2 regions of the Streptomyces sp. NPDC005761 genome follow, and region 2 is predicted to be linked to the other one. Evidence: riboswitches for the same ligand, from Rfam matches in the RefSeq annotation. Region 2 holds a riboswitch; the other holds the start of a gene.

The links. Region 2 has a riboswitch for cyclic di-AMP ahead of ABZ434_RS22060 (M23 family metallopeptidase). Riboswitches for the same ligand answer to the same signal wherever they lie in the genome.
Region 1: linked by a shared signal. The riboswitch ahead of ABZ434_RS03825 (M23 family metallopeptidase) and the one ahead of ABZ434_RS22060 (M23 family metallopeptidase) in region 2 are both predicted to bind cyclic di-AMP.

Annotation. Positions count from the first base shown of each region.
Region 1 covers NZ_JBEXXX010000002.1:351,963-359,332, forward strand. The annotation lists gene ABZ434_RS03805 (SHOCT domain-containing protein) at 1-284, opposite strand, end outside; gene ABZ434_RS03810 (hypothetical protein) at 440-808, opposite strand; tRNA gene ABZ434_RS03815 (tRNA-Met) at 1,241-1,314, shown strand; gene ABZ434_RS03820 (PP2C family protein-serine/threonine phosphatase) at 1,526-2,689, shown strand; cyclic di-AMP (ydaO/yuaA leader) riboswitch at 2,998-3,151, shown strand; gene ABZ434_RS03825 (M23 family metallopeptidase) at 3,163-4,320, shown strand; gene ABZ434_RS03830 (aldo/keto reductase) at 4,484-5,428, shown strand; gene ABZ434_RS03835 (PrsW family glutamic-type intramembrane protease) at 5,441-7,015, opposite strand; gene trmB (tRNA (guanosine(46)-N7)-methyltransferase TrmB) at 7,198-7,370, opposite strand, start outside.
Region 2 covers NZ_JBEXXX010000024.1:73,162-80,531, forward strand. The annotation lists gene ABZ434_RS22045 (DNA topoisomerase IV subunit A) at 1-983, opposite strand, end outside; gene ABZ434_RS22050 (pitrilysin family protein) at 1,231-2,607, shown strand; gene ABZ434_RS22055 (pitrilysin family protein) at 2,634-4,016, shown strand; cyclic di-AMP (ydaO/yuaA leader) riboswitch at 4,228-4,396, shown strand; gene ABZ434_RS22060 (M23 family metallopeptidase) at 4,409-5,245, shown strand; gene ABZ434_RS22065 (GntR family transcriptional regulator) at 5,559-6,266, shown strand; gene ABZ434_RS22070 (HPr family phosphocarrier protein) at 6,446-6,727, opposite strand; gene ABZ434_RS22075 (GNAT family N-acetyltransferase) at 6,902-7,370, shown strand, end outside.

The sequences.
Region 1 (7,370 bases), on a different contig from region 2:
GTGCCCGCGGCGTCTCTCACGTACGCCTTGAAGGCCGCGTCACGTTCCTTCGCTTCCCTCACGTCACGTGTGCCCATGGACTTGCCACGTGCGATCACGTAGATGAGGACGCCCAGGTACGGCAGCACCAGCGCCAGGATCAGCCAGCCCGCCTTGGCCCATCCGCCCAGGTCGTCACTGCGGAAGATGTCCATGATGACCCGGAAGAGCAGGAACAGCCACATGATCCAGAGGAAGAACCAGAGCATGGTCCAGAACAGGTTGAGCAGAGGGTAGTCGTCCATCGTCCACTCCAGGCACCGCGTCGAATGGCTGAATGTGAAATCAGTCATATCACCGCATTTGTGCATGCGCCCGTTGGAGTTGTCCCTGTTCCGCCGGAAGGGGGAAGGGGGACGGGCGGGCGCGATGCGGCGCGGTGCGGCGTGGAGTGCGGCGGCTACTTCTCCGGTACGGGGGCGGTGCCGGAAGCCTCCGCGGAGACCGTTTCGGTGGACCGTTCCTCGGCCTCCGCCGGCCCCGGCGCCGTGGGCGCGCTGGAGGCCGCCGCCGCGCGTGCGGCCGATGCGGTCTTCCGGCTGTGCGCCAGGATTCCTATGAAGCCGGCGATGAACCCGCTGATCAGGCCCGATATCGCGTGGTTGAGCGCGTTGACCGATTCGCTGTCCGGGAGGCCGACGGCGGTGTAGTTCACCGCCGCGCTCATCACCGCACCCATCAGGCCGCCGATGACGCCGCTGATGACGGCGCCGCGTACGGGCGAGGGTGAGGTGGCCGGGGCAGGGGCGGGAGTGATCGGTGCGGTCATCGTCGAGGGCCCTCCAGACAGGCTGCGATGAGAGACCGGGAGTGGCTTGCGGGGCGCGGCGACTGCGCGCTCCGGGGCCTGCTCGCACGGGCAGCCCACCGGTCCGGGGGATGCAGCAGTTACCTTGCGGCAGAACACGTGTTCCTTGCAACACCTTCTCGTTTTCGACACTTTGACGACTTGGCGAAGATCGGTCGTGGGGAGTGAGGTGTTCCTGATGCACAAGGGGGCCGCAGCGGCGGCCTGTTCGGTCTCGACGGCATGGTGTCGCCCTCCATCGACGGTGGTTGGGAGAGAACTGCACGTCGAGTGGCTACAGGGGCGTCCTCGGCGGGGGCGCGGTCGGCGGGCCGGGCCGAGCGCCGTCTGCGGGGGCGTGCGCGCCGGGTGGTCATGAGTGCCTCGAACATGCCGTAGAGTTGTGTTTACCGACGCGGGGTGGAGCAGCTCGGTAGCTCGCTGGGCTCATAACCCAGAGGTCGCAGGTTCAAATCCTGTCCCCGCTACTGAAGAATCAGGCCCGGCATGCATACAGCGTGCCGGGCCTGATTCGTTTGTGCGCCGTCGGCCCGCCGGGTCGCTCGGTAGGAAGCCGCATGCCGCGTACGTACCCCCATTGGCCGACGAGGAGTCGCCCCGCGACCCTGCTGCGGGAAGCCTGGGGGTGGTGCGCGGTACCGTCCGCGGCCGTGGATGCACCGGGCAGGAGACCAGCAGGTGGGGAAGCGGGAGAAGCGGCGGACGAGGCGTGCCGGGGTTGTGCGGACCCGCCGGTTCGTCAGGGCGCTGCCGACGCTGATGATCGCCGGGGGCGTGCTGTTCGACGCACTGACCCCGCCCAAGTTCACCGCCATCCCGTTGTTCGCGGCAGCTCCGCTGATCGCTGCGCCGTTCTTCTCGCGGGCCAGCACGATCCGTACCGGTGTCGCCGCGCTGCTGGCGGTCGTCGGGCTGCGCGTCCTCAGCGGGAACCTGCTGCAGGTCGTGCCCTCCATCGAACTGCTCACCGTCCTCACCGTCTCCGTCCTCGCCGTCGTGATCAACGGGGTCGTGCGACGCAGCAACGAGCAGCTGGCCTCGGCCCGCGTCATCGCGGAGACGGCCATGCGGGCGGTGCTGCCGACGCCGTCCGACCGGATCGGCGGGCTGCACGTGGCGGCTCGGTACGAGGCGGCGCAGGCGGACGAGTTCGTCGGCGGTGACCTGTTCTCGGTGACGGACAGCCCTCATGGGGTGCGGCTGGTGGTCGGGGACGTGCGCGGCAAGGGGCTGGACGCCGTGGAGGCGGTGGCGGTGGTCATCGGCGCCTTCCGGGAGGCGGCCGAGCAGGAGGAGACGCTCGAAGGTGTGGCGCGGCGGCTGGAGCGTGCGCTGGCGCGGGAGTCGGACCGGCGCGGTGGGCTCGACGCGTTCGAGGGGTTCATCACCGCGGTGCTCGCCGAGGTCCCGCCGGACTCGGACCGGGTGCGGATCGTGAACCGGGGCCACCCCGAGCCGCTGCTGCTGCATACGGACGGGGCTCTGGACGTGCTGGGCCCGTCGGTTCCCGCGCTGCCGCTGGGGATGGACCTCGGGGTGTGGCCGGACCGGGCCGACGAGTGGGATCTGCCCCCCGGGGCGACGCTCCTCCTCTATACGGACGGCCTCTCCGAGGCCCGTAATGCCGAAGGGGTCTTCTACGACCCCGCCGAGCGGCTGCGCGGACGGATCTTCCCGGGTCCCGAGGAACTGCTCTCCGCGCTGACCGACGACGTGCGGCTGCACACGGGGGGCGAGTCCACGGACGACATGGCCCTGCTCGCGGTCGTGCGGCCGGCCGAGGGCCAGCCCGACCGGCGCAGGACCGTGAAGATCGTCGGTCTGGGCGACGGCGGCGAGTGAGCCGGAGCTTCGGGACGACGAGTGTGGTGCGGCACCGGAGCCCCGCGGTGACGGGTGTGTTGGAGCGGCCGGCCGGGATGCCACCGTCCGTAACCGAAGGGCACCACTCCGCATAACATTTGACGTAACGTCAGAAATCGGCAGGCGGTTGAGGGGCGATCAACTCGCCCGATTCCACCCGGTTGTGTCCCGTAAAGTCCAGGCCAAGGACGTGAACGATCAGTGGGAACAGCTTGGAATCGGACCCCGGTGTCTATTAACGTTCGATAACGCAGCGCGGTTGTCCCAGCCGCCGTCAGTGGCGGCACCGTGCGCGAGCGCCGAATTCCGCAAGGGAACCGGGGAACCACCTACATGGGGTGAATCGGGCATCTTTGTCTTGCCATAAGACGGAGGGGCCCGTAGGAGACCTTCCTGCTCCGAACCCGTCAGCTAACCCGGTAGGCGAGAAGGAAGGAAAGGAGTGCGCCCACGTGGCGTCCAACAAGCCTGCCCCCGAGGCTCCCTCCCGGTTCGGGCCCGAGTACGGCGATGACTTCGCTACCCGGCCCGCCACCGTTTTCGGTACGGAGTACGGGGCCGACTACGCGACCGATCGGGGCAGCGACTTCGGAAACGACTTCCGCGCCGACGAGGCCGGGCCCGAGAGGACCTGGGAGGAATGGAACCCCACCGAGGAGTCCATCCGCCCTGTGCGCGGCAAGCACCGCGTCGCCAAGCAGCGCAATGGTCTGGCCCGCAGCTCCACCGTCCTCGGGGTCGGCGTCATCGCGGCCGTCGGTGCGGGTGGCATGGCCACCGCCCAGAGCAAGCCGCCGGTCTCCATCTCTCTTCCCGATTCCATCGCGGACAATCTTCCCGACGCCAAGTCCCTCCCGGGCGTCGGCGCACTGTTCTCGGGCGGGTCCGAATCCGCGGCGGACAAGACGGCGGCCGAGACCGCTTCCGCCCCGCTGACGACTGCCGGCATCACCACCGCCGAGGCCGAGCAGGGCACCACCGACGCCGGTGAGGCACTCCGGGCCCGCATCCTCCAGCAGGCCGAGCAGCAGCAGGACGCCGCCGACGCCGAGGTCAAGGCGGCCGCGGAGAAGGCGGCCGCGGAGAAGGCCGCCGCCGAGGCGAAGAAGCAGCAGGACGCCGCCGAGGCCAAGATCGCCGCCGAGAAGAAGAAGGCGGCGGAGGAGGCGGCGAAGAAGGCGGAGGCGCTGCGGCTCGCCAAGCTCGCAGCCAGTTACGCCATCCCCACCTCCTCGTACACGATCACCTCGACGTTCGGCGAGGCCGGCTCCATGTGGTCCTCCGGCTACCACACGGGCCTCGACTTCGCGGCGCCGACCGGTACCCCGATCAAGGCCGTTCACACCGGCACGATCAAGTCGGCCGGCTACTCCGGTTCCTACGGCTACCGCACGGTCCTGGAGCTGGAGGACGGCACCGAGGTGTGGTTCTGCCACCAGTCCTCGATCGACGTCAGCATCGGCCAGAAGGTCACGACGGGCGACACCATCGGACGCGTGGGCGCGACCGGCAACGTGACCGGCCCGCACCTCCACCTGGAGGTCCACACCGCGGACGGCGCCGGCATCGACCCGATGGCCTGGCTGCGCGCCCGGGGCCTGACGGTCTGAGCCCGTTCCCCGCACGACGGCCTCCTCCGGCCCACGTGACCCCGGCAGCCCTGACGCTCACCCCCCGACGTCAGGGCTGCCGGTCCGTCCGCGTCCGCCCGTGGCAGTAGTTCAGATGCAGAGGCCACGGAATAGGGGCCTGGTGGAAGCCGTTGTTGCACCCATGACTTCTCTTCGCACGCTCGGTTCCTCCAGCCTTCAGGTCTTCCCTCTCGCCCTCGGAGGCAACGTCTTCGGCTGGACCGCCGACGAGGCGCAGTCCTTCGCCGTCCTCGACGCGTACGCGGCGGCCGGCGGTAACTTCGTCGACACCGCCGACTCCTACTCGGCCTGGATCCCCGGCAACGAGGGCGGCGAGTCCGAGACCCTCATCGGCAAGTGGCTCGCCGCACGCGGCAACCGGTCCGACATCGTCGTGGCCACCAAGGTCGGCGCCCACCCCGCGTACAAGGGGCTCTCGGCCACCACCATCAAGGCCGCCGCGGAGGAGTCGCTGCGCCGGCTGGGCACCGACCACATCGACCTCTACTACACGCACTTCGACGACGAGTCCGTCCCGGTCGAGGAGATCATCACCGCCCTCGACCAACTGGTGAAGGACGGCAAGGTCCGGGAGATCGCCGCGTCCAACATCAGCCCCCAGCGCCTGCGCGCCTCGCTGGAATTCTCCGAGCGCGAGGGGCTCGCCCGATACGTGGCCCTGCAGCCGCACTACAACCTCGTCTCCCGGGACACGTACGAGGGCGAGCTCCAGGACACCGCCGCCGATGCCGGGCTCGCGGCCGTCCCGTACTTCGCCCTCGCCTCCGGCTTCCTCACCGGCAAGTACCGTCCGGGCACGGCCGTGGAGAGCGCCCGGGCCGGGAGCGCGGGGGCACACCTGGAGTCCGAGCGCGGACAGAAGGTGCTCGCCGCGCTCGACAAGGTGGCCGAGGAGCGCGACGCGGAGATCGCGACCGTGGCGCTGGCCTGGCTGGCCGCCCGGCCGACCGTGGCCGCACCGATCGCCTCGGCCCGGACGGTCGAGCAGCTCCCCGCGCTGGTGGCCGTCGCCGGTCTGCGGCTGACGGACCAGGAGCTCGCGGACCTCACGGAGGCTTCCGCCTGAGCGGGACAGCTCTCAGCCCTGCGGTCCGTACCCGTGCGTGTCCGTGTACGGGGGGCGCGGCGGGTTCGTGTACGGCGCGGCCGTGTACGCAGGCGCGCTGTAGGGATGCCCGTCGTACGGGTACGAGGGGTGCGGGTACGGCCGGCGCACCGCGGGCACGGGCCGGGGGCGCAGACGCCCCGTGGCCTGCGCCGCGTACGCGAGGGCGGGGCCGGCCGTCTCCCTGCGCTGCCACAGGTGGTGCAGCAGCTCCCGCTCGCGTTCGGTGAAGTCCGGGCCCGCCGTGCCGCGGCGGGCCTGCCGGCGCAGAAATGCCAGTGAGGTCGCGAACGACTCGTACTCGGCCACCGTGCGGGCCGCCGCCCTGCCCCGGGCCTTCACCTCTTTCCGTGCCGCGGCGGGCATGCGGTGGTGGGGGTGCGAGGCGCCATGGGCGTGCGTGGGAGCGTGGCCCGAGTGCGCGTGGCCGTGGGGCCTTGCGTACGGGCCGTCAGCTGCCGCGCGTCGGCGAGCGATGTCCCTGGCCATGCCGCGGGCCCGCATCGAGGAGAGGGCGAGAGGTTCGGCGGGGGACAGCCAGCCGGCCGTCGCGTACGCCGGCAGTTCGACGCCGAGCGTGCGCAGCTCGCGTCGGCGGGCCCAGATCGCCAGCCAGGTCACCAGCCCGAAGGCCGGGACCATGAAGGCGCCGTACACGGCGTAGAAGCCGTACGGGCCGAACGAGGACGATCCGTTCCACAGGGCGTGCATGCCCATCGCCAGGAGCAGGCCCACGAGCGGCAGCGCCAGGCGCCTCAGACGCTGATGGGGCGCACTGCTCGCGGCGATCCCGAAGGCGATGCCGGTCAGTACGGTGAAGAGCGGATGGGCGAACGGCGACATCACCGCACGTACGAAGAACGTCGCCGCCGTCACCGAGGCGAAGCCCGAGCCCATCTGCTGGTCCTCGCCGAAGGCGTTGCCCAGATAGAGGATGTTCTCGGTGAAGGCGAAACCCGTCGCGGTGAAGCCGGCGACGACCACGCCGTCGACGATGCCCCCGAAGTCGCGTCTCCGGAACAGGAAGAGGAGCAGTACGGCCGCTGCCTTGGCGCTCTCCTCCACGACGGGCGCTATGACCGTGGCGCCCAGGGTGTCCGCACTGCCCGGATCGGCGGTGGCGGTGGCGATCCACCGCGTCGCGAAGGAGTTCGCGATGATCGCGACCAGGGCGGCCGCGCAGGCACCCCACGCGAAGGCGAACAGCATGTTGCGCCACGGGCCCGGTTCGACCCGGTCCAGCCAGCGGAAAGCCGTCATCAGCACCGGGACGGGCAACACGGCCAGGCCCAGTCCGACGAACAGCCCCTGCGTCCCGGTCTGGTCGCGGACGAGCGCGAGGATCACCAGCCCGCAGAGCGCCAGCACGGTGAAGACGGCGATGACGCGGAGCGGCCTGCTGCGCCACAGCATGCCGACGCGGCGTGGGCGGTAACGCCATTGGCCCCGGTCCGGCACAGCGGACAGGACCTCACCGTCCAGCTGCTCCTCGAGCACCGGGACGGCCGGCTGCGACTGCCGCTGATGCTGAACAGACCCGTCGGACACCCCACGACCCTAACGAGCGGGACCGACAACGGCCATGGCGCGTGAAGGCCCCCGGGTTCGGCGGATGGCCGCCCGGCCCCTGGTCAGCGGCCGGTCAGCGGCTGACCGGCGGTCAGACGGCGCCCCGTCAGGGGTCCGGCAATGGCTGGCCGACGGTCCGGAAGTGGCTGGTCCGCAACCGGTCAGTGGCGGGCGAAGAGCAGGTCGTGAACCACGTGGCCCTTGTCCAGACCCTGTCCCTCGAACCGGGTCAGGGGCCGGAACGCGGGCCGTGGCGCGTAGCCGCCGTCCGCCGCCGTGTTCTCGAACCGGGGGTGCGCGGTCAGCACCTCCAGCATCTGCTCGGCATACGGCT
Region 2 (7,370 bases):
AGCACGGCCTCGGGGACGAAGCCGTTCTTGACCTCGATGACCAGGCGCAGACCGTGCGAGCGGTCCGTGAGGTCCTTCACGTCGGCGATGCCCTGCAGCTTCTTCGCCGAGACCAGGTCCTTGATCTTGGCGATCACCTTCTCCGGGCCGACGGTGAAGGGCAGTTCGGTGACGACCAGGCCCTTGCGGCGCGGCGTGACGTTCTCCACGGCGACGGTCGCGCGGATCTTGAACGAGCCGCGGCCGGCCGCGTACGCGTCCTTGATGCCGCCGAGCCCCACGATCCGCCCGCCGGTCGGCAGGTCGGGACCGGGCACGAACCGCATCAAGGTCTCGAGGTCCGCGCCCGGATGCTTGATCAGATGCCGGGCGGCGGCGATGACCTCGCCCAGGTTGTGCGGCGGCATGTTGGTCGCCATGCCGACGGCGATACCGGTGGCGCCGTTGACCAGGAGGTTCGGGTAGGCGGCAGGCAGGACGACCGGCTCCTGCTCCTGGCCGTCGTAGTTCGACTGGAAGGCGACGGTGTCCTCGTCGATCGACTCCGTCATCAGCGAGGTCGCGTCGGCCATCCGGCACTCGGTGTACCGCATGGCGGCCGGCGGGTCGTCGTTGCCGAGGGAGCCGAAGTTCCCGTGCCCGTCGACGAGGGGGAGCCGCATGGAGAACGGCTGCGCCATCCGCACCAGCGCGTCGTAGATCGACGCGTCGCCGTGCGGGTGCAGCTTACCCATGACCTCGCCGACCACGCGGGCACACTTGACGAAGCCGCGGTCCGGGCGCAGGCCCATCTCGTTCATCTGGTACACGATGCGGCGGTGCACCGGCTTCATGCCGTCCCGGGCGTCGGGCAGGGCCCGTGAGTAGATCACCGAGTACGCGTACTCGAGGAAGGAGCCCTGCATTTCGTCGACGACGTCGATGTCGAGGATCTTCTCCTCGAAGTCGACCGGCGGCGGGGTCTTCGTGCTGCGGCGGGCCATCGCTGCTGCGACTCCTTCACGGATTCTGTTCGGGCAACCTCAGGTTCTGACGCGCACCATTGTGGACCGCCCCACTGACAACCCGGACCTCGACCCGTCCCAAAGGGCGTTCTCCACCCGTCCCGAGGCGCTCCGGGCCCTCTTTCCCGCTAACTTTCGCGGCACGGGAACTTCGCCAGGTGTCGGTGCGCTTGCTTACAGTGGCAGGTCTCGCAGTAAAACCAGTATCGCGATCGAAGGGACGTACATGCCCATGGGTCACACGGCCACAGCCCAGGCCGGCTCCGGCGGCTTGACAGCGACCGAGCACCGTCTGGCCAACGGCCTGCGCGTGGTGCTCTCCGAGGACCATCTGACCCCGGTCGCCGCGGTGTGCCTCTGGTACGACGTCGGTTCGCGCCACGAGGTCAAGGGCCGCACCGGTCTGGCTCACCTCTTCGAGCACCTGATGTTCCAGGGCTCCGGCCAGGTCAAGGGGAACGGACACTTCGAGCTGGTGCAAGGTGCCGGCGGCTCCCTCAACGGGACCACCAGCTTCGAGCGGACCAACTACTTCGAGACGATGCCGACGCACCAGCTGGAGCTGGCCCTGTGGCTCGAGGCCGACCGGATGGGCTCGCTGCTCGCCGCGCTCGACGAGGAGTCCATGGAGAACCAGCGCGACGTCGTCAAGAACGAACGCCGCCAGCGCTACGACAACGTCCCCTACGGCACCGCGTTCGAGAAGCTGACGGCTCTCGCCTACCCGGAGGGCCACCCGTACCACCACACCCCGATCGGCTCGATGGCCGATCTGGACGCGGCGACGCTCGAGGACGCGCGGACCTTCTTCCGTACGTACTACGCGCCGAACAACGCGGTCCTCTCCGTCGTCGGCGACATCGACCCCGAGCAGACGCTCGCCTGGATCGAGAAGTACTTCGGCACCATCCCCTCGCACGACGGCAAGCAGCCGCCGCGCGACGGCGCGCTGCCCGAGATCATCGGCGGCCAGCTGCGTGAGGAGGTCCGCGAGGAGGTCCCGGCACGTGCGCTGATGGCTGCCTACCGGCTGCCGCACGACGGCACCCGCGAGTGCGACGCCGCAGACCTCGCGCTGACGGTGCTGGGGGGTGGCGAGTCGTCCCGGCTGCACAACCGCCTGGTGCGCCGCGACCGGACGGCCGTCGCCGCCGGATTCGGGCTGCTGCGTCTCGCGGGCGCGCCCTCGCTCGGCTGGCTGGACGTCAAGACGTCCGGTGGTGTCGAGGTGGCGCAGATCGAGACCGCGGTCGACGAGGAGCTGGCCCGGTTCGCCGAGGAAGGCCCCACGCCCGAGGAGATGGAGCGCGCTCAGGCGCAGTTGGAGCGCGAGTGGCTGGACCGCCTCGGCACGGTCGCGGGCCGCGCCGACGAACTGTGCCGGTTCGCCGTGCTGTTCGGTGACCCGCAGCTCGCCCTGACGGCCGTGCACCGGGTGCTCGACGTGACGGCGGAGGAGGTCAAGGCGGCCGCCAGGGCCCAGCTGCGGCCCGACAACCGGGCGGTGCTGGTCTACGAGCCCCTCGAACCGGCCGAATCCGCCGAAGAGGCGGAAACAGACGCCGACACCGACACCGACGCGCACGAAGGAGCGGACAAGTGACCGACGCTGCCGCGACCGGAGTTTCGATGGAGTACCACCCGCAGCCCGCCCCGGGCGTGGCCAGGCCCTGGGCCTTCCCCGCGCCCGAGCGCGGCTCCCTGCCCAACGGCCTCACGGTGCTGCGCTGCCACCGCCCGGGCCAGCAGGTGGTCGCCGTCGAGATCTTCCTCGACGCCCCCCTGGACGCCGAACCCGAGGGTCTGGACGGGGTCGCCACGATCATGTCGCGCGCCCTGTCCGAGGGCACCGACAAGCAGAGCGCCGAGGAGTTCGCCGCCGAGCTCGAGCGCTGCGGGGCCACCCTGGACGCCCACGCCGACCACCCCGGTGTCCGGGTCTCCCTGGAGGTCCCGGCCTCCCGGCTGGCCAAGGCCCTCGGTCTGGTCGCCGAGGCACTGCGGGCGCCGGCCTTCGCCGACAGCGAGATCGAGCGGCTGGTGGGCAATCGGCTGGACGAGATCCCGCACGAGCAGGCCAACCCGGCCAGGCGTGCCGCCAAGCAGCTCTCCAAGGAGCTCTTCCCGGCCACGGCCCGCATGTCGCGCCCGCGCCAGGGCACCGAGGAGACCGTGGCCCGGATCGATGCCGCGGCCGTGCGCGCCTTCTACGACGCACACGTCCGCCCGTCCACCGCGACCGCCGTGGTCGTCGGGGACCTCACGGGCATCGACCTGGACGCGCTGCTCGCCGACACCGTCGGCGACTGGTCGGGCAACACCGCCGAGCCCCGCCCCGTCCCGCCGATCACCGCCGACGACGCGGGCCGCGTGGTGATCGTGGACCGTCCCGGCGCGGTACAGACACAGTTGCTGATCGGCCGGATCGGAGCGGACCGGCACGACAGCGTATGGCCGGCCCAGGTGCTCGGCACGTACTGCCTGGGAGGCACGCTCACCTCACGGCTCGACCGGGTGCTGCGCGAGGAGAAGGGTTACACCTACGGCGTGCGGGCGTTCGCCCAGGTGCTGCGCTCCTCGGCCCCGGCCTCCGCGTCCGGGGCGACGGGCGCCGCGATGCTCGCCATCAGTGGTTCCGTGGACACGGAGTCCACCGGCCCGGCGCTGGAGGACCTGTGGAAGGTCCTGCGGACCCTGGCCGCCGAAGGGCTGACGGACGCCGAGCGCGAGACGGCCGTGCAGAACCTCGTGGGTGTCGCCCCGCTGAAGTTCGAGACCGCTGCCTCCGTCGCCGGGACCCTCGCCGACCAGGTCGAGCAGCACCTCCCGGACGACTACCAGGCACAGCTGTACGCCCGCCTTGCCGAGACCGGCACGGTCGAGGCGACCGCGGCCGTGGTCAGCGCCTTCCCGGGGGACCGACTGGTCACGGTCCTGGTCGGAGACGCGTCGCAGATCGAGGAGCCTGTCCGGGCCCTCGGCATCGGAGAGGTGTCGGTCGTCACCGGCTGACCGGACACGTGCCCTGATAGCAGGGCAAAAGGAAACCTCTGACGGAGCGCGTTCCGTCAGAGGTTTCCTTTTTGTCTGTTTTGTTGGAGAGGTTGCCTGTCTGCCCTGTGGGATGCGCTACAAAACCGCCTGTCCGTTTGGTGCGGGGAAGTGCCCCCGTCTAGCGTCGGCTCGGCTGTCCGTCACTCGTATGCCGCATCCGCGACGTACCGGGCAGTCATCGCCGAGTCCCCGTCAGGCGCGAGCCTGGGGAGCCGGGGACCCACGCAGTCCCTGGGGTGAATCGGATGCCTGAGCCTCGCACGGGGCCTGGGGATCCGTAGGAGACCTTCCTGCTCCGAACCCGTCAGCTAACCCGGTAGGCGAGAAGGAAGGAAAGGACCAGCCACTTCATGGCGTTCACCCGTGCCACCGGGAAGCACCGTGCCCCGAGCCGTCTGACGCGCACCGGCGCGAAGGCCGTCGGCATCGCGACTCTGGCCACCGCCGGCGTCATCGGCGGACTGGCTTCCCCGGCGCTCGCCGCCGACACCGAGACCCCCGCCGTCAGCGAGACCGGCCTCTCCCAGGTCATCGCCATCGAAGGCACCCTCGCGGACCGGATCGACGCGCAGGCGGACGCGCAGCAGCACCAGGCCGACGTCGCCAAGAAGAAGGCCGAGGCCAAGAAGAAGGCGGAAGCCAAGAAGAAGGCCGACGCGAAGAAGAAGGCGGAGGCCAGGGCGAAGGCCGCAGCCAAGGCCAAGGCCGCCGCGAAGGCGAAGGCCGAGGCCCGCGAGAGCACGGCCCGTGCCGCCCGGTCCGCCGAGCGCACCCGGCTCGGCTCCTTCCAGCTCCCCGTGACCGGTTCGTACGTGAGCACCGGCTACAAGTCCAGCGGCTCCATGTGGTCCTCCGGCAGCCATTCCGGCATCGACTTCCACGCCGCATCCGGCAGCTCCGTCGTCGCCGTCGGCGCCGGCACGGTCGTCGAGGCCGGCTGGGGCGGGGCGTACGGCAACAACATCGTGCTGCGCATGACGGACGGCACGTACACCCAGTACGGCCACCTCTCCTCGATCGGCGTGTCCGTCGGGCAGAGCGTGGGCGCCGGCCAGCAGATCGGCCTCTCCGGCTCCACCGGCAACTCGACCGGCCCGCACCTGCACTTCGAGGCCCGCACCACGCCCTCGTACGGCTCGGACATGGACCCGGTCGCCTACCTGCGCGCTCACGGCGTCTCCGTCTGACCTCTCCGAAGACCCCTCGGCGAAGGCCCCGGCACCACGCCGGGGCCTTCGCCGTGTCCGCGGACAGGCACCGGCTCTGCGTGGGCGGCCGTGTCCCCGCCGGGTCCGCAGTCCGCACCGGCTGTGCCTTCCGGTCGGCCGTGGCGTGCCGGGCGGTTCCCCGACGGTCCGCAGCGGCGGTGCCCGAACGTCGGAGACCAAAAGATATTCATGAATTTCCACCCGCCGTCGGAAATGCGACCGCATTGCAATAGAGTCGCAGGACAGGCGTCGATCGGCCGCGTTCCGCGGGGATTAAGGCGGAGGTTCGGACATGCGCATTCCGGCGCATTCGGTATGCACGGCAATCCGTGAAGACATCGTCTCGGGTGTCTTCGAACGCGGCAGCCGACTCACCGAGGAGGTGCTCGCGCGCCGTTACGGGGTCTCCCGCGTCCCGGTGCGGGAAGCGCTGCGCACCCTGGAGTCCGAGGGGTTCGTGGTCACTCGCAGGCACGCCGGAGCCTGCGTCGCCGAGCCCACCGAGCAGGAGGCCGCCGACCTCCTGGAGGTCCGGATGCTGCTGGAGCCGCTAGGGGCGGCCCGCGCCGCCCACCGCCGCACGGACGCCCACCTCAAGGTGCTGCGCGGCCTGGTCAGGCTCGGTCAGGAGCGCGCCCGCCGGGGCGAGGGCGAGGACCTGCGCTCCTTGGGCGGCTGGTTCCACGAGACGCTCGCACAGGCCTCCGGCAGCCCCGGCCTGATCGCGCTGCTCACTCAGCTCCGGCACAAGACCGCCTGGATGTACGCGATCGAGCACCCGGCCCGTCCGGCCGATTCCTGGGCCGAGCACGGAGCCATCGTGGACGCCGTGGCGCGGGGGGACGCGGACAGGGCGAGGGCGCTGACCGCCCAGCACGCCGAGCGGGCCACCGCCGAGTACCGGCTTCGCCGTCCCGGCCGGCCGGGCGCCGTCACGGCCCGCACCGGCGGGGTGAGGACTTCGCAACATGCCGTAAACACCCCGAGTGGGCGGCATTAACAAACGCGCCGTATACAAAGAATGGCCATTCATTCAGGGCTTTCTTTCCGCTGCCCCGATTAAGTCATGTGAGGCCGTTCGGTGCCCCATGTCCTTTGCTGAACGAAAAGAGCCGCGACTCCCGGTCAAGGGTGCCGCGGCTCTTTCGCGGGAATATCCGCGGTCGTGACCCGTGGGGATCAGACGGTCTCCGGAAGCTCGTCGAGCCCCTCGGCGACCAGCTTGGAAAGACGGTCCAGAGCGGCTTCGGCGTTGTCGGCGTCGGACGCGAGGACGATCTCCTCGCCGCCCTGTGCGCCGAGACCGAGCACCGCGAGCATGGAGGCCGCGTTCACCGGGTTGCCGTCGGCCTTGGCGATGGTCACGGGGATGCCGGAAGCCGTGGCGGCACGGACGAAGATGGAAGCGGGGCGGGCGTGCAGGCCCTCGGCCCAACCGACGTTGACGCGGCGCTCAGCCATGGTTCTGCCCTTCACGAATCAATGGTTGTCTAGACCAGTCTCTCATGCAGGGCGCGATGCTCCGGCCGACCCGCGGGCCGCTTTCGCGCCCGCGCCCTGCCGTCGGCCGGCAACCCTCAGACTGCCCCGGCCCCGGCACCCACGCGACCGCTGGCGGAGCCGTACGCTTTGGCCATGCAGCCCTCTCCGGAGCAGAGTCCGCATCACGCCTACCCCGACCACTGGGAGGCGGACGTGGTGCTCCGGGACGGCGGCACCGCACGCATCCGGCCCATCACCACGGACGATGCCGAACGGCTGGTCAGCTTCTACGAGCAGGTCTCCGACGAGTCGAAGTACTACCGCTTCTTCGCTCCGTACCCCCGGCTCTCCGCCAAGGACGTCCACCGCTTCACCCATCACGACTACGTCGACCGGGTGGGCCTGGCCGTCACGGTGGGCGGCGAGTTCATCGCCACCGTCCGCTACGACCGGATCAACGCGCAGGGCAGGCCGGCATCCGCCCCGGCCGACGAGGCCGAGGTCGCCTTCCTCGTCCAGGACGCTCACCAGGGCCGAGGCGTCGCATCGGCCCTGCTCGAACACATCGCGGCCGTCGCGCGCGAGCGCGGCATCCGGCGCTTCGCCGCGGAGGTGCTGCCCG